2 regions of the Uliginosibacterium sp. TH139 genome follow, and region 2 is predicted to be linked to the other one. Evidence: riboswitches for the same ligand, from Rfam matches in the RefSeq annotation. Region 2 holds a riboswitch; the other holds the start of a gene.
What was found. Region 2 has a riboswitch for S-adenosylhomocysteine ahead of ahcY (adenosylhomocysteinase). Riboswitches for the same ligand answer to the same signal wherever they lie in the genome.
Positions count from the first base shown of each region.

Region 1: it holds a riboswitch for S-adenosylhomocysteine, as region 2 does, so the genes downstream of both, metH (methionine synthase) here and ahcY (adenosylhomocysteinase) in region 2, are expected to answer to the same signal.

Region 1 covers NZ_PKRR01000003.1:493,808-502,701, forward strand. Annotated here, with positions in the region: gene ygiD (4,5-DOPA dioxygenase extradiol) at 1-168, opposite strand, end outside; gene C0V76_RS09335 (hypothetical protein) at 858-2,054, shown strand; gene metH (methionine synthase) at 2,170-5,871, opposite strand; S-adenosyl-L-homocysteine riboswitch at 5,963-6,068, opposite strand; gene bamE (outer membrane protein assembly factor BamE) at 6,076-6,588, opposite strand; gene C0V76_RS09350 (branched-chain amino acid ABC transporter substrate-binding protein) at 6,818-7,930, shown strand; gene C0V76_RS09355 (branched-chain amino acid ABC transporter permease) at 8,087-8,894, shown strand, end outside.
Region 2 covers NZ_PKRR01000006.1:68,758-77,651, reverse strand. Annotated here, with positions in the region: gene C0V76_RS14315 (TlyA family RNA methyltransferase) at 1-353, opposite strand, end outside; gene ahcY (adenosylhomocysteinase) at 398-1,810, opposite strand; S-adenosyl-L-homocysteine riboswitch at 1,879-1,983, opposite strand; gene C0V76_RS14305 (EAL domain-containing protein) at 2,053-4,281, opposite strand; gene C0V76_RS14300 (phospholipase D family protein) at 4,457-6,001, opposite strand; gene C0V76_RS14295 (hypothetical protein) at 6,272-6,859, shown strand; gene C0V76_RS14290 (DUF2846 domain-containing protein) at 6,926-7,384, opposite strand; gene cphA (cyanophycin synthetase) at 7,450-8,894, opposite strand, start outside.

The DNA.
Region 1 (8,894 bases), on a different contig from region 2:
GCCGATGAAAAGCACCGGCGCAGGCTTGAACTTTTCGCCCTTGCCCGAGGGCTTGCCTTGCGTGGCCGCCCAGGCGCCCAGGCTGTGGAGGGCGGTGAGCGTGCCGAACGCCGAGCCCTGAATCAGGAAGCGGCGACGTTGGGAATCGGGGTGGCGGGAATGACTCATGCTGATCCTGCAGATTCAAAACCCCATTGATACCCGCCCCAGCCCGGAGGTTCCAGCCGCGCCCCGCAAAAGCCCCTCCCAGCTTCCGCAACAATCCGAGTGCCCGGCGTAGGGCGGAGTGCAAACTCCGCCAGCCTGATCAACGCACTCCGTCATACAGGGGAAAACATCCGGTGCGGTTTGCACCGCACCCTACACTCCGACGTACGCGGTGAGTCGCGGAGCGTCGCCGGCCGCAGGAACATCTCAGGACTTCTTGCGAAGTCTGGAACGCATGATCACTACGCTGGCGTGACTTGAGCATGCCACTGGAGCTGCGAACAGCCGCTTTCGACCCGATGCGGACGGTCGGAGAATTGAAAACGGGCGTTCAGGCGTAGGGCGGAGTGCAAACTCCGCCACTTTGATCAACGCACGCTGTCGCGCGCGAGGGAAACATCCGGTGCGGTTGGCACCGCACCCTACGACTGCGCCGTACGCGGTCATGTGACATCCATGCGCAAAGCCCCTACCGAGCTTGAACATGCATTCTCGACGCCATCGTACAAAGAGCAGCGAGGCCAAGAACAGTTCGTTTTGGTACGCTGAACGCATAACAGGCTGCATGTCTTGAATCCACTCTATGCATCGGAGGCATTTTGAGAGCCGTACGACTGGTCGCGCATTGTTTGATAGGACTTGCCCCTGTCTTGGCAAGTGTGGTTCGGGCTGATGAAGTACTTCGCTTTGGTGCGCCGGTGAAAGCCGGAGTACAGCAGCAGGACAACTTGCTGGTCTTGTCGCCAGAGCCGCCAGCGCGGGAACTAGCACAGGACGCTGAAGTCATTCTGGTATCCGGCTACGAGCCACCAAAGGGAGCTGTGCATGTCAATATCGACCGGCCTGGCGCGAAGGTCTTGCTGGTCATGACAAGCTACGAACAAATCAATTGGCGGGTAACAGCTTCGCCCAAGACCTCAATCGTGGCGATTCTTGTTGGTGGATATCACCCATCTACCGTTTCGACGACGCTGCAGACGCAAGGCTATATGGTGAAACTGCCGTATGCCTACGAAACCGAAAACCTAAAATTCAGAGAGCTGCTTGTACGCTTGAACCAGCTATTCGGCGTCGAGCAGGTGAATGCCTTCCGGGGCAGCTATACGCTGCCGGCGCTGATCAGCGTGACTGCGCCGGATGCACCACGCGCCGATCTGACCATGCAAGGACCAAAGCCCAGAGCGTCCAGCTCAGGCTTCACATTCAGGCTTCCGACGCGGGACTACGGCAGGGCGCGCTGGACATTGTCGGGCCCACTAAATGGCGGCAAGGAAGCCTACGTGAGCGAGGGGAAAATTGCCGTATCGGAGTCAGGCGATCGCGCTTTCAGATTGAGAGGTGATCAACTTGAGTCGGTAGATGTCCCGACAGGGCAAGCCACCAGCATCGCCTTGCCACCTGATTTCCCACGGTTTTCGTGGGCGATGGACCTGGCCTACGACAGCAAGCGGAATGTCGTTTCGATTGTCACGCTCGGTGGCGAAGGCTTCCTTTACCGGTTTGATGCACGGAATCAAAAGTGGCTCGACTATCGGTCCGTCAATAACGTCGATATCTTCTCCTTGAGCTATGACGCGAAGGCAGATCGCTATGTGGCCTGGACGGACCAGGGCAGCCTGCTATTCATCTCCGGCACGGGCGATGCGTTGTTTGCCCAGCCGGTTATATCGCGCCTAGAAAGTTTCGGTCGTGTCTATGACCGCGGCAATGGTCGACCGCCCAGGCTGCAAATCGCAGCAACCGGGGATGACATTGCGCTGGTCTACATCGTCGATGGCGGGGTGAGAAACATCTGGCATTACAACCTCAGAACCGACGCTGCCGCGCTGACCTATTCGCGAAACTGAGCCCGCGCGGTGTTGAGTGCACATCCGCGAAATACGTGGGCACACTGCGCCCACCCTACAGATAAAACAAAGGGGCCGAAATTGGCCCCTTTGTCATTTCACGCTTCGACGCTAATCAAAGAATCGGCGCCAGCCACCTCTTCGCCTCGCCTTCACTGAAGCCCGCCCGCTGTGCCCAATCCTTCATCTGATCTTCCCCAATCTTGCTCACCGCGAAGTACTGCGCCTCCGGATGCGCGAGGTAGAAGCCTGATACGGCCGCCGCCGGGTACATGGCGAAGGTTTCGGTGATCTCCAGACCGATGGCTTCCTGCGGGTTCAGCACCCGGAAGATCTCGCCTTTGGCGGTGTGATCTGGGCAGGCCGGATAGCCGGGAGCAGGACGGATGCCGCTGTATTGCTCGGCGATCAGGGCGGCTCCATCGAGCGTCTCGGCAGGGGCGTAAGCCCAGTATTCCTTGCGCACGCGCTGGTGCAGCCATTCGGCTGCAGCTTCCGCAAAGCGGTCAGCAATGGCCTTGAGCATGATGGCGTGATAGTCGTCGTGCTCGGCTTCATAGGCAGCGATGCGCGGCTCCAGCCCCCGACCGGCCGAAACGGCGAACATGCCGACCCAGTCCGCCACACCAGAATCACGATCCGCGATGAAGTCGCTCAGGCAGTAGTTGGGCTTGCCGGCCGGACGTTCGTGCTGCTGGCGCAATCCGTGCCACTTGGCGATCACTTCGCCACGTGATTCGTCGCCATAAACCAGCACATCATCCTGATGCGCAGCGGCGGGAAAGAGGCCGAACACGGCGTGCACTTCGATCCAGCGCTGCTCGATGGCGCTCTTGAGCATGGCCTTGGCATCACGGAAGACGTTGCGTGCGGTTTCGCCCACGATCTCGTCATCCAGAATCGCCGGGTAGGCGCCGGCCAGATCCCAGGTCTGGAAGAAGGGGCCCCAGTCGATGTACTGCTCGAGCGTGGCGAGATCGATGTTGCGCAGGCGCTGGATGCCGGGGCGTGAAGGCTTCGCCGGCACATAGCTGGCGTCGCTGTTCCACTTGAAGCGGTTGGCGCGTGCGGCTTCGAGCGAGACCAGCTTCACGCCACTCTTGGAGGCATGCTGAACGCGCAGCTTTTCATAGTCCGCCGCGATTTCGGCGACATAGCTTTCGCGCTGATCGATGGAGAGCAGGCTGGTGACCACGCCCACGGCGCGTGAAGCATCCGGCGTGTAGACCACCGGGCCATCGTAGTGCGGCGCGATCTTGATCGCGGTGTGGGCGCGGCTGGTGGTGGCGCCACCAATCAGCAGGGGCACGGCATTCTCGCCACCGAAGCCAAGGCGCTTCATCTCGCTGGCGACATGGGCCATTTCTTCAAGCGAGGGCGTGATCAGGCCGGAGAGGCCAATGGCCTGCGCGCCATGCTCCTTCGCGGCGGCAAGGATCTTGTCGCAGGGCACCATCACGCCGAGATCGACGACTTCGTAGCCGTTGCAGGAGAGCACCACGCCGACGATGTTCTTGCCGATGTCATGCACATCGCCCTTCACGGTGGCCATGATGATCTTGCCCTTGGCGGCCGCGCCGGTGCGCTTCTTTTCTTCCTCGATGTAGGGAATCAGATGCGCCACGGCGGACTTCATGACGCGAGCGGATTTGACCACCTGCGGCAGGAACATCTTGCCCGCGCCGAAGAGATCCCCCACGACCGACATGCCGGCCATCAGCGGGCCTTCGATCACCGCCAGCGGCGGCTTGCCCTCGGCAAACAGCTTGGCCCGGACTTCTTCGGTGTCTTCCACCACGAACTGGGTGATGCCCTTCACCAGCGCATGCGACAGGCGCTCTTCGACCGGCCATTCGCGCCAGGCCAGATCCTGCACGTTTTCCTTGGCCTGGCCCTTCACGGTCTGTGCGAATTCGACCAGGCGCTCGCCGGCTTCGGGATGACGATTCAATACAACGTCTTCCACCTTGTCGCGCAGCTCGGGGGCAAGGTCGTCATACACGCCGAGCTGACCGGCGTTAACGATGCCCATGGTGAGGCCCGCCTTGATGGCGTGGTAGAGGAATACGGTGTGAATGGCTTCGCGCACCGGGTCGTTGCCACGGAAGCTGAAGCTCACGTTGGAAACACCGCCGCTGGTCTTGGCATAAGGCAGATTCGTGTGAATCCAGCGCACAGCTTCGATGAAGTCGACCGCGTAGTTGTTGTGCTCTTCGATGCCGGTGGCAATGGCGAAGATGTTGGCATCAAAAATGATGTCTTCCGGCGGGAAGCCGATCGTCATCAAGAGATCGTAGGCGCGCTTGCAGATCTCAGTCTTGCGCGCATAGGTGTCGGCCTGGCCCTGCTCGTCGAAGGCCATCACCACGGCGGCCGCGCCGTATTTCATGCACAGGCGGGCGTGATGCAGGAAGGCTTCCTCGCCCTCCTTCATGGAGATCGAGTTAACGATGCCCTTGCCCTGGATGCACTTGAGGCCGGCTTCGATGATCTCCCACTTGGAGGAGTCGATCATGATCGGCACGCGCGAGATGTCCGGCTCGGAGGCGATGAGCTTGAGGAAGCGCTCCATCGCGGCCTTCGAGTCCAGCATGGCTTCGTCCATGTTGATGTCGATGACCTGGGCGCCGTTTTCCACCTGCTGGCGAGCCACGGCCAGTGCATCGTCGAAGCGGCCTTCGATGATCATCTTGGCAAAAGCGCGCGAGCCGGTGACGTTGTTGCGCTCGCCGACGTTCACGAACAGGCTGTCCTTGCCGATGAAGAAAGGCTCCAGACCCGACAGGGCCTGCCTCACTTCGAGCTCGGGAATGGCGCGCGGGCGGATCTGCGCCACCGCCTCACTCACGGCCTTGATATGTGAAGGCCGGGTGCCGCAGCAACCGCCGACGATATTGAGGAAGCCGGACTCTGCCCAATCCTTGATATCGGCCGCCAGCTGCTCAGGCGTTTCGTCGTAACCGGTGGGGGCCAGCGGATTCGGCAGGCCGGCGTTGGGGTGGGCGGAGACGAAGGTATCGCAGATGCCGGAAAGCTCGGCCACGTACTGGCGCAACTCCTTGGCGCCGAGCGCACAGTTGAGACCGAAGGAGATCGGCTTGACGTGCTTGAGCGAGTTCCAGAAGGCGGTGGCGGTCTGGCCCGAGAGCGTGCGGCCCGAGGCATCGGTGATGGTGCCCGAGATCATGACCGGCAACTTGCGGCCCAGATCATCGAAGAGCTTGAGCACGGCGAAGATGGCAGCCTTGGCATTGGCGGTGTCGAACACCGTTTCGATCAGCAGCAGATCGGCGCCGCCTTCCATCAGAGCCTTGGCCGAGTCGTAGTAGTCGTCGACCAGCTCGTCGAAGCTGACGTTACGGTAGCCGGGGTCGTTCACATCCGGCGAGATCGAAAGGGTGCGCGAGGTCGGGCCGATCACGCCAGCGCAGTAGCGCGGCTTGTTAGGTGTCCTTGCGGTGAATTCGTCGCACAGCTCACGCACCAGACGCGCGCCAGCCACGTTGATCTCATACGCGAAGTCCTGCAGGCCGTATTCGGCTTGCGACACGCGCGTGCCGTTGAAGGTGCAGGTTTCGATGATGTCCGCACCCGCCTCCAGATACTCGCGGTGGATCGCGCCGACCACGTCCGGACGGGTGAGCACCAGCAGATCGTTATTGCCCTTCAGATCCTTGTTGTGCGCAGCAAAGCGGCTTCCCCGGTAATCGGCTTCGGAGAGCTTGTATTGCTGGATCTCGGTGCCCATGCCGCCATCCAGAATCAGGATACGTTCACGGAGCAGGGCGTTGAGTTCTTGGCTGCGGTCGGCTTGCATGAGTCACTCTCCAAAGCGTTCAACGCTTCGGGCAAGCCGGGGATGGGCGGGGGAGTTCTGGCTCACCGGCAATCCGCACGAGTTCTGCACGAAGCGGTGAGCGCCGTTGAATCTGGCCTGCGCCAAAGAGAGGCGGCAGGTTCCGAGCCTGGGATTGCGGGAAAAAACCCGGCAGTCTCGCAGCGCTCCTCGGAAAGGACTGAATTATAAGGGCGAACGCTCGGGCTGACCAGCCAGCCGGGCTTCAGGAGCAGGCCGCTCGAGGCGAATCCGGCTGCGCCTTACCTCCTGAAGAATACCCTCTGCACCAAAGTGGGCATCGACCTGCCAGTTTGCGGGGCGCCGCACATCCAGCGGCCAGTGCCAGACCTCCCCTCCGGCAACATGTTCGGTGCGCGCCGGCCGCCCCATCTGGCGTCGCACCTCGTCGCGGCTCATGCCCTGTCGCAGGGCATCCACGCTGGCTTCGGTCAGCACCTGCTGCAGGCTCAAGAGCACCCCGCTGGGAGCCAAACGGGCCATGAAATTGCCCCCGCCCTGCGTCACCCGGGCGAACTCCATCTGCAGGCTGCCATCCCGCTCAGACCACACCATGCTGGGCTGTCCGAGCTGCTCAAGCAGTTGCGGCAAGGTCGTCTTGCCCGGTTCCACACTGGAGCTGCCAATACAGGCAGCCAGCAGGCTGGCAAGCAACAGCAGAAGGGTGGATTTGAACATCGACGGCTTATCCCGCAGGGCTACCCAAGCAGCCTAGTTGGCACGCCAGTCAGCGCCAATTCTCGTATTCCCCTGCGGCGTGGGTGCGCTTCTTGCATACGGAGCAGTCTGGCCCCGTGTGGGCTTGCCCGCTCGCTTATTTGTGTAACATGCCTCCGGGACATACCGCCCCGGTCGGAGACAAGCCAGCGGCCCCTGAACTCATCATCCACTCTGGAGAATGTTCGAAATGAAGAAGACCTTGATTGCACTTGCAGTACTTGGCACCACCAGTGGCCTTGCACAGGCTCAGGAAGTCGTCGTGAAGATCGGCCACGTCGGCCCGCTCACCGGCAACATCGCCCACCTTGGCAAGGACAACGAAAATGGCGCCCGCCTCGCGGTCGAGGAGTACAACACCAAGGGCATCACGATCGGCGGCAAGAAGGTGAAGTTCGAGTTGGTCGGTGAAGATGACGCCGCCGATCCGAAGACCGGCAACATCGTGGCCCAGCGCCTGGTGGATGCTGGCGTTAAGGGTGTGGTCGGCCACCTGAATTCGGGCACCACAATCCCCGCTTCGCGCATTTACAACCAGTCCGGAATCCCGATGATTTCGCCCTCGGCGACCAATGTGACGCTGACCCAACAAGGCTTCGCGAACATCTTCCGCACCATGGCCAACGATGCCCAGCAAGGCAGCGTGATCGGCAAGTACGCGGCCAGCAAGCTCGGCAAGACCGTGGCCATCATCGACGACCGCACCGCCTACGGCCAGGGCCTCGCCGACGAAGTGGAAAAGGGCGTGAAAGCGGCTGGCGGCAAAGTGACTTCGCGTGAATTCACCAACAACCAGGCCACTGACTTCATGGCCATTCTCACCAAGATCAAGGCCCAGAAGCCGGACGTGATCGTCTACACCGGCATGGATGCCCAGGGCGGCCCGATGCTCAAGCAAGTCAAGGCACTGGGCATCCCGGCCAAATTCGTCACCGGCGACGGCGGCTGCACGCCCGAGTTCATCAAGCTGGCCGGTGACGCCATGTCTGAAGCAGCCTTCTGCACCCAGGCTGGCCTGCCGCTGGATCAGATCGCCGACAAGACCTTCAAGGATCGCTTCAAGAAGCGCTTCGGTGCCGACGTGCAGATCTACGCACCGTATTCCTACGATGCTGCCGCTGCACTCATCGAAGGCATGAAGGCCGCCAACTCGGCCGAGCCTTCCAAGTACCTGGCTGCCCTCAAGAAGGTGCAGTTCAAGGGTGTGACCGGCGAAGTGGCCTTCGATGAGAAGGGTGACACCAAGTTCGGCGCCATCACCATGTACCAGTACAAGGCTGGCAACTGGGTCGCGCTGAAGTAAGCCTGACCACACACGAACGGGGCGCCGGCGGCGCCCCGTTTTCTTAGGCGCAAACTCTTGTCGCAGCGCATTGACACATTGTTCGAACTCCGGACAATGCGCAGCCGTACGGCAAATCCCATGCCTTGTCTATAACTTTCGACTTACGCCCGGATCATGGAAACCCTGCTCCAGCAAATCGTCAATGGCCTCGTGGTAGGTAGCGTGTATGCGCTCGTCGCCCTCGGCTACACCATGGTCTACGGCATCCTCGGCCTGATCAATTTCGCGCACGGTGACGTGCTCATGGTCGGAGCCCTGGTTGCCCTGCAGGTTGTACTCTTCCTGCAAAAAGCCTTTCCCCTGCTTGGGGCTGTTCCCACCCTGCTGATCGCCCTCACGGTGGCGATGGCGGTGTGCATGGCACTCGGCTACATCATCGAACGCACCGCCTACCGGCGTCTGCGCAACGCACCGCGCCTGGCGCCGCTGATCACCGCGATCGGCGTGTCCTTCCTGCTGCAGACGCTGGCAATGATCATCTGGGGGCGCAACTACCACAGCTTCCCGCAGCTGATCACAACCACTCCGCTACAGCCGGTGGAAGGCGTGTTCATCACCCCGGTGCAGATCATCATCCTGGTCAGCTCTGCTCTGCTGATGACCGGCCTCATCCTGCTGGTGAACAAGACCCGGCTCGGCCGCGCCATGCGTGCCACCGCAGAGAATCACCGCGTGGCCAGCCTGATGGGCGTGGATACCAACAAGATCATCGCCACCACCTTCATCATCGGTTCAGCCCTGGCAGCCGTAGCCGGCGTGATGTTCTCGTCCAACTACGGTGTGGCGCATTACGCGATGGGCTTCACGCCGGGGCTGAAGGCCTTCACCGCTGCGGTGCTGGGTGGCATTGGCAACCTCGGCGGCGCGATGGTCGGCGGTGTGGTGCTGGGCCTGGTGGAATCCATCGGTGCCGGCTACCTCG
Region 2 (8,894 bases):
CTCTGACCGAGATCCAGGCAATGCAAGCCAGTCACATCCAGCCCGACGCTGCTCAGCGCGCCAGCCAACTTGAGGCCGCCTCGCGACACATAGCGATCCGCCTCGTCGGGTTCAATCAGGATTTCAGCCGTGCTCGGAATTGACTCGGATGCCTTGCGTACTATCTTCACGCCCCCCAGATCCTGCCAGCTCACCCGGCCGGCCCCGATCATGCGCTGCGCAGTCGTGCGAGACTCTGCCAGACCACGCTCGACCAGCAACTGGTCGGCGCGTGGTGCGATGCGCTCCGGCATTGCCGATTCAGCAAGCGGAGTAGTCTTGAGTCGCGAATGGCGGCCGTGAAAGGAGTCCATGGGGCAGGCCCGCACCGGCTTGCGCCGGCGCGGTTCAAGGTCGCTCAGTAACGGTAGTGATCAGCCTTGTACGGACCTTCAACCGGCACGCCAATGTAGGCAGCCTGATCGGGGCGCAGCACGGAGAGCTGGGCGTTGAGCGTCTTCAGTTGCAGGCGCGCGACCTTCTCATCCAGATGCTTGGGCAGGGTGTACACGCCCACTGGATATTCGGCGGTACGCGTGAACAGTTCGATCTGCGCGATGGTCTGGTTGGCGAAGCTTGATGACATCACGTAGCTCGGGTGGCCCGTGCCACAGCCCAGGTTCACCAAACGGCCCTTAGCCAGCAGGATGATGCGCTTGCCGTCCGGGAAGATGACGTGATCGACTTGCGGCTTGATCTCTTCCCACTGGTACTTCTCCAGCGAAGCGACATCGATTTCGTTGTCGAAGTGTCCGATGTTGCAGACGATGGCGTTGTTCTTCATCGCAGCCATGTTGTCATGGGTGATGACGTGGAAGTTGCCGGTGGTGGTCACGAAGATATCGGCCTTGTCGGCGGCATATTCCATGGTCACCACGCGATAGCCTTCCATGGCGGCCTGCAGGGCGCAGATCGGGTCGATTTCGGTGACCCACACCTGGGCCGACAGCGCACGCATGGCCTGGGCGCAGCCCTTGCCCACGTCGCCGTAGCCAACGATCACGGCAACCTTGCCGGCAATCATCACATCGGTGGCGCGCTTGATGCCATCCACCAGCGACTCGCGGCAGCCGTAGAGGTTGTCGAACTTGCTCTTGGTGACCGAGTCATTGACGTTGATCGCCGGGAACTTCAGTTCGCCACGCGCATGCATCTGGTACAGGCGGTGCACGCCGGTGGTGGTTTCTTCGGTCACGCCTTTGATGGCCGCCAGGCGCACGGAATACCAGCTCGGATCAATCGCCAGCTTGGCCTTGATCGCGGCAAACAGGATGGTTTCTTCTTCGGAACCCGGCTTGCTGATGACCGACAGATCCTTCTCGGCGCGAGCGCCCAGATGCAACAGCAGAGTCGCGTCGCCGCCGTCATCCAGAATCATGTTGGAGTAGCCGCCATCGGCCCACTCGAAGATGCGATGGGTGTAATCCCAGTAGTCGACCAGCGTTTCGCCCTTGACGGCGAAGACCGGGATGTTCGCGGCGGCAATTGCGGCGGCGGCGTGATCCTGGGTCGAGAAGATGTTGCACGAGGCCCAGCGCACTTCGGCGCCGAGCGCAGTCAGCGTCTCGATCAGCACGGCGGTCTGGATGGTCATGTGCAGCGAGCCGGTGATGCGCGCGCCCTTGAGCGGCTGGGCCTTCGCGAATTCTTCGCGAATAGCCATCAGGCCCGGCATTTCGGTTTCGGCAATGAGGATCTCCTTGCGGCCCCAGTCGGCCAGCTTGAGATCGGCAATCACGTAATCATTGAATTGAGCCACGATGTTCTCCATGAACAGGTGGCCGAGCGGGAGGGGAGCTTACAGAGGGGCTCACCGTCTTCCCGTGCCCGGCACGGTTGAACAGGTGAGCGCAGTTGAATCCTGCCGAGCTTGGCGCTGGCGAAACTCCGAGCCTGGGATCGTGGGTAGAAGCACCCAACGCTCTCGCAGCGCTCCTCGGAGAGTCCGGATTATAGGCAGGAAGTTTGGCCGGCGCCAGAAAGCCATGGCGCGGCCACATTCTCTGACAATACTCAGGCGCGTGACTTCAACCAGCGATAGAGCTCTGCCACCGGCATCGGCCGGCCATACAGATAACCTTGCGCCTCACGGCAGCCCAGGCGCCCAAGGATCTGGGCTTGTGCCTCGGTTTCCACGCCTTCCGCAATGACCTCCTTGCCCAGACGCTGGCCGAGCTGGATCACCACGCCGGCAATACTCGCATCCGCCTCTTCCTCGCTGAGATCGTGAACGAACGCCTTGTCGATCTTCAGGCGATTGAATGCCAGCTGCTTGAGCTGCGCGAGACAGGAATAACCGGTACCGAAATCATCCACAGCCAGTTGCACCCCCATCGTACGCAAGGCTTCCAGTGCCTCTCGCACATAGGCGGAATCCTCCATCGCAATCGATTCGGTGATTTCGAGTTCCAGATAATGCGCATCCATACCGCTGGCACCGACGATCTGGCGCAATTCACTGAGAAATGACGGATTGCGGAACTGGACCGCCGACACATTGACCGCCATGCGCACACCGGTATGCCCTTCGGCGTGCAGACGGGCCAGCAAAGAGCAGGCTTCACGCAGCACGAAAAAGCCCAGCTCGCGAATCAGGCCGGACTGCTCAGCCACCGGGATGAAGCGATCCGGCGGAATCACGCTGCCATCCTCTGTACGCCAACGCATCAGGGCTTCCAGACCGATCAGGCGCTGATCTTCCAGTGACACCTGAGGCTGGAACACCACATATAGCCCGTCGCCCTGCAGCGCATGGCGCAAACCATTGAGCAGGCGCACCCGCTCATGGGTCTGCGAGGTGAGTGCCGGGTCATACCAGGCGAGTTGGCCACGCTGATAGGTCTTGGCATAACGCAGGGCCTGGAAAGCGGCTTCCAGCATTTCCCCCCCCCCTTGCGCCTCTACGTCTCCCAGGCGGGTAAAACCGACCGTAACAGAGACCATGCTTTCCTCGCCCCCCACAGTGAACGGCTCCGCAAACAGGGGCAGCACGAATTCCGGTGTAATGCGGCGCTCAGCCCCCAGCACGGCAAAGATGTCCGCCGAGATGCGCGCCACCATGACTTCGGGCGTAGCGGAGGCCCGCAGGCGCGCCGTAATGCCGCGCAGCAGTTCATCGCCGAAAGCGTGGCCGAGGGTTTCGTTGATCTCGCCGAAGGCATCGATATCGATCAGGGCCAGCGAGAGGCCAGACGTCTGGCCTGCGACCAGGCAGCGCCCCAGCTCCTCGCCGAGCGCGCGCCGGTTCGGCAATCCGGAGAGGCGGTCGTGATAAGCGTCGTGCTGCAGTTGGTGCAGCAGGCTGCGGTTGTCCAGGCAGGAAGCAAAATGCCCGGCAAAGACATCGATCACTCCGGGGTCAACCGATTCCGGGTCCGGCACTTGAAGATCCAGGTAGAGGCACAACACTGCGCCAGGGTGGCTCCGGATGCACAAGGCTGCACCCCGCGCACCCCAGGCAACGCCATGCCCGCTCAAACTTTGCAGGCAGCAGGCCAAGGCTTCAGCCGCCTCACTGGCATTCAGGGAGCGCCCGGCACGGCCGGCATGCTGCCCCTCGGCCACCAGCAAGGGCAGCAGGCCCAGGCTGTCGGGGCGGGTAGCCGTCAGTGCAAAACCAGACAAGCCGGTATCGAGCAATTGGGCAAAATGGGCCAGCACGCCACGCGCAAAGGCCGCCTCATCCACCTGCATCATCAGCTCGTCACCGGCTTCAATAATGCGCCGCAGTTGCTCGCGCCCCTGGGCAATAGCACGAATCTGGCGATAGGTACGAATGGCCGAGGACAGGCAGGTATACACATGGCCGCGCGTCAGCTGGGCCTTAGTCCGGTAATCGTTGATGTCGTATTCGCGGATCGCGGTGATTTCTGGCGCGAAGCCCGGCTGGCCTGTGTGCAAGATGATGCGGGTGTCGTTCAGCCCCAGCTCGTTGCGGATCACGCGCACAAGTTCAAGGCCGGCCTGCTCATGCTCCATCACCACGTCAAGCATGATCACTGCCACATCACGCTCACGCTCGAGTATTTCACGTGCTTCGCGGGCGGTATAGGCGTGCAGCCACTCGATGCGCCCTTCGAGCACCGGCAGGTTATTCATGGCGAAAGCAAGGGACTGATGGACGCCCTCGTCGTCGTCCACAATCAGGCAGCGCCAGCTTTTCAGGCGCTTGGGTACTTCCCCGGCAGTCTCATCCTCAGCGAACAGGAGTGGTCCTTCCAGTCCTGCCTGGTTTTCTTGCACGCAAGCACTCCTCCAGCGGCAGCTGGCCGCCCTTCAGGATGGGTCTACGACTAATGGCGTAAATTCTGAAGCCGCAAGCCGACATGCGCAATCGGCATCAGCCCCAACCAAACGCCATGAAGTATATAGCCACCCATTAACACTTTAGTAGCAAGGGGGTTCGTCATCACAAGCATCACAACAGTGACTCAATCGGTAGCAGCCCCAGCAGCCAGACGCTGAAGCGGCGCAGTGAGCTCGCCTGTGGCTCACGCGTGTGACGCACCTCACCTGCCGGAGTCCGCTCCACCCATACGATCCCTTTCCCGTCTGCCGCCAGCTCGAGCCGCCAGGCCACGGCGTCCAGTTCATCCTCCAGTCCACTTGAGAGCTCCTCGGCCATCGCCGGGCTCTCGCACAGCAGGCCGATCTCGGTATTGAGTTTCACCGAGCGCGGATCCAGATTCAGCGAACCGATGAACACCGAGCTCCGATCAAAAACGAAGGTCTTGGCGTGCAGCGAAGCGCGTGAAGAACCTAGATACATGTGGGTATGCTTGCGCTCACCGTCCGGGTCCGACTCCGGACGCATTTCGTACAGGTGCACGCCGGCAGCCAGCAGTTCCTTGCGATAGCGCTCATAACCGGCGTGCACCGCAGCCACATCGCTGGCCGCCAGCGAATTGGTCAGTACGGTCACCCGTATGCCACGCGCAGTGAGGCCTCGAAACCACTCCAGTCCAGCCTTGCCCGGCACAAAGTAGGGCGATACGAGCAAGACTTCCTCTGCAGGCTGAACCAACGAATAGCCAAACTGGGTGATCAGGGTGCCGGCAATGTTGCCCGGCGGACGGCTGATCTTGTCCGGATCATCCTGCAGGACGCGGGCATCACCGCGGTGAAAAGTGATCGGTGCATCGCCAAACCAGGTCGCCAGAATGCTGCTGCCAAGCTGCGCATAGGGGCTATCGCGCTGTGTGCTCAGAAAGCCAGTCAGGTCACGGCGCAGGGCATCGAGTTCATCGGGGCCCGCCACGTCGTTCAGAAGATCCTCGATCGGAATGGCCGCCGGAGAATCCCAGTACCGCTGAAAGGAGTCCTGTAATTCCGACAGCACCGGGCCAAAGGTCAGCACATCGAGATCACCGAAGGCTATCTCGTTCGAGGCCCCGAAATACTCATCACCAATATTGCGCCCACCCACGATGGCCATCTTGTGATCGGCCAGGAAAGCCTTGTTATGCATGCGCCGGTTGATGCGCGAGAAGTCCTGCACCATGCCCAGGGTACGGAAGGAGCGTGAACTGACGGGGTTGAACAGGCGGATTTCCACCAGCGGATGCGCATCCAGCGCAAGCAGTAGTTTGTCATTGGCGCTGCTCCCCACATCATCCAGCAGCACGCGAACCCTTACACCCCGATCGGCTGCTTCGAGCAATGCCTGGGTCAACAGTCGCCCCGTAAGATCATCGCGCCAGATGTAGTACTGCAGGTCCAGCGAGCGTCCGGCGGTGCGGGCCAGCATCAGGCGGGCCAGCAGCGCCTCGACACTCTCGGGGAGCAAACGGAAGGCATTCAGTTGTGGGCTCGTACCCAGTTCCTGTTCCGCCAATTGCTCCAGCCGGGTTGGCTCGTTGGGCTCCGGCAAGGGCAGTTCGCTACGCGCAGGATCGCGGCGCGGCGTGGCACATGCACCAATGAGCAACATGCACGCCAGCAGCACACCACGCAAGAGCTTCATTGCGCGCCACCTGGCTTCAGCTCGGAACAAGGGGCTGCGGCGGCCCGTGTTGCATAGCACAGCAGCATCAGACGCAAGGCGAGTCGGGCAGATCCTGGCATGAGAACTCTCCGATGGCCAGGCGCGGCAGGCAGCCGCCCCTGCGGGCAAAAAATACGAATCTGATCCATGCTATGTTCCCATGGATCGTAGCGCCATACGCTGGCCATCAAGGCATTCAACGATGCGCCAGTGCTTCCCGTTTTTCACCCTGACTACAAGGATCGCCACATGCGTGCTCTCTGCACTATCTCCCTGCTCACCGTTGCCCTCTTCGCCACGCCGATCCTCGCTGCCGAGCCGACAGCAGCCAGCGTGCCTGGTGGCGGCATGGCGGTTTCTGCCAAGTTCGAAGCAACAGTGGTCACCGTCAACCTGAAATCCCGCAAGGTGACCCTGCGCAGCAAAGATGGCGAGACTTTCGATCTGGTCGCCGGTGCGGAAGCTCGTAACCTGGACAACCTGCGCGCAGGTGATCAGGTCAGTGCCGAGTACTTTGAAGCCATTGCCATGCAGCTCAAGAAAGTCAAAGGCGAAGCCCACACCACGGCTGGGGCTATGGTCGGCCGGACCCCCAAGGGCAAGAAGCCGGGTGCCCTGTTCGAACGCGAAGTGCAGTTCGTGGCAGATGTGATTGCCGTGGATAGCGTCAAGAAACTCGTGACCGTAAAGGGCGCCGCTGGCCGCATCGTGGAACTCAAGGTGGAAGATCCGGCCAAGCTGGCGGAAGTGAAGGTCGGTGATCAGGTCGAAGGCGTGTTCAGCCAGGCTCTGGCCATCACCGTCACGGCGCAGGCAGCCCCCAAAACCAAGAAGTAATTCGCCTCGCCGCAGAACGCGAAAAGAGCGCCCGCGGGCGCTCTTTTTCGTTGACGTGCCGTCCCCTCAGGGGGTGAGCGGATAGACCGGCGAAAGCAGCAGTTGGCTGCTCTTGATCGCCTCGCGCGCCTCGGCCTCACTCGCCTCTCGCAACGAACTGCGGTAGTTCATGGGCGATTCGATCGCCTCCAGCAGCACGAAGTAATTGCGCCCGGCCAGCACATTCAACTCCAGGATCGTCTCGCGCTCACGCTTGGCCTGCAGGCGATAAGTACCCGGGGAGACTTCAAGCGGCAGATAACTGCGGCCCGTGAGCGTGCCGACTACGGCACCATTCACCCGCAACTCTTCGCTGAGACTACTGAGATTGCGATATACATAGATGCGGGCGCGGGCCGGATGCACTGCAAAAGTTTTGGCCTGTGTATCCATCTGCGGGGTACCGGCAACAGGAATCCGCGGTGTGGAACAGGCAAGCAGCAAAAGCCCGGACACCAACAGAGCACTCAGATGCTTGATCTTCATGATCGCCCTCCAGAAAGCTGAAAGGCGGCCGAGGCCGCCCTTGATGCTCGCGCCTTGATTTGTGCTTACTGCGCCGCCACACGCTGGCGAATATGCGCCAGCGCTTCTTCGACCTGATCGATCAGGATCAGGCACAGATCGCCCGCCTGAAGCAGTTCCAAAGCCCGGTCGATCGCGATGAACTCGCCATTGATCTCCTCGACCACGGCAGTACGCACAGCCCCCTTGAGCCCTTCGCGCAAGAGGCCGATCACTTCACCATCGGCACGACCGCGCTGACAGGCATCCTGGTACAGGATCACACCATCAAACGCAGCGCCGAGGATTTCGGTTTGCTGACGAATGTCTTCATCGCGGCGATCCCCAGCACCCGAGATCACTACCGAGCGACGCTTGGCCGGCATGGCCTCGACAGCCTTGACCAGCGCCAGCATGGCGTCCGGGTTATGGCCATAGTCAGCAATAATGGTCGCACCCTTGTAATCGAAGACGTTGAAACGCCCTGGCGCGTTATCGCTATCGGCCACGAAACTGGCCAGACCCGCGCGGATCACATCCCACTCAAGACCGACGCCCCAAGCCGCTGCCACCGAGGCCATCACGTTCTCAACCTGGAAGCTGATCGTGCCATCACGCGTGATCGGCACGCCGGCCAGCGAGATGCGCTGTGATTTCTTGCCTTCGGTACACACGATGGCGTCGTTCTCGACATACACCACGCGCTTGCCCTGAGCGCGATGGGTAGCCATCACCGGGTTATTGCGATCCGCGGCGAAGTAGATGATCTGGCCCGGGCAATTGGCCGCCATGCCGGCCACGATGGGGTCGGCAGCATTGAGCACGGCGTAACCATTGTCAGCCACGTTCTGCACGATCACGCGCTTGAGCACGGCCAGATCATCCAGGGTGGTGATGTAGTTCAGCCCGAGGTGATCGCCCATGCCGATGTTGGTGACGACGGCCACCTTGCAACGATCAAAAGCGAGGCCTTCGCGCAGCAAGCCACCGCGCGCGGTTTCAAACACGGCGGCATCCACATCCGGATGCATCAGCACGCTGCGCGCACTACGCGGACCGGAGCAATCACCGCTGTCGATCTGCTTGCCCTGCACATACACGCCATCAGTATTGGTCATGCCAGTACGCAGACCACTCTTGATCAGCAGGTGAGCAATCAGGCGCACGGTGGTGGTCTTGCCATTGGTGCCGGTCACCGCCACCACCGGAATGCGGCCGTCATCGCCCGGTGCAAACATGGTGGAGATCACCGCCTCGCCCACGTTACGGCCCTTGCCGTAAGAGGGCGACAGGTGCATACGCAGGCCCGGCGCGGCATTCACTTCGACGATACCGCCAGACTGCTCTTCAAGCGGCCGCAGCACGCTATCGCACACCACATCCACACCACAAATATCGAGGCCAACCATCTGCGCGGCAGCCACCGCGCGCGCGGCCATGTCCGGATGTACATCATCGGTCACATCGGTAGCCGAGCCGCCGGTAGACAGAT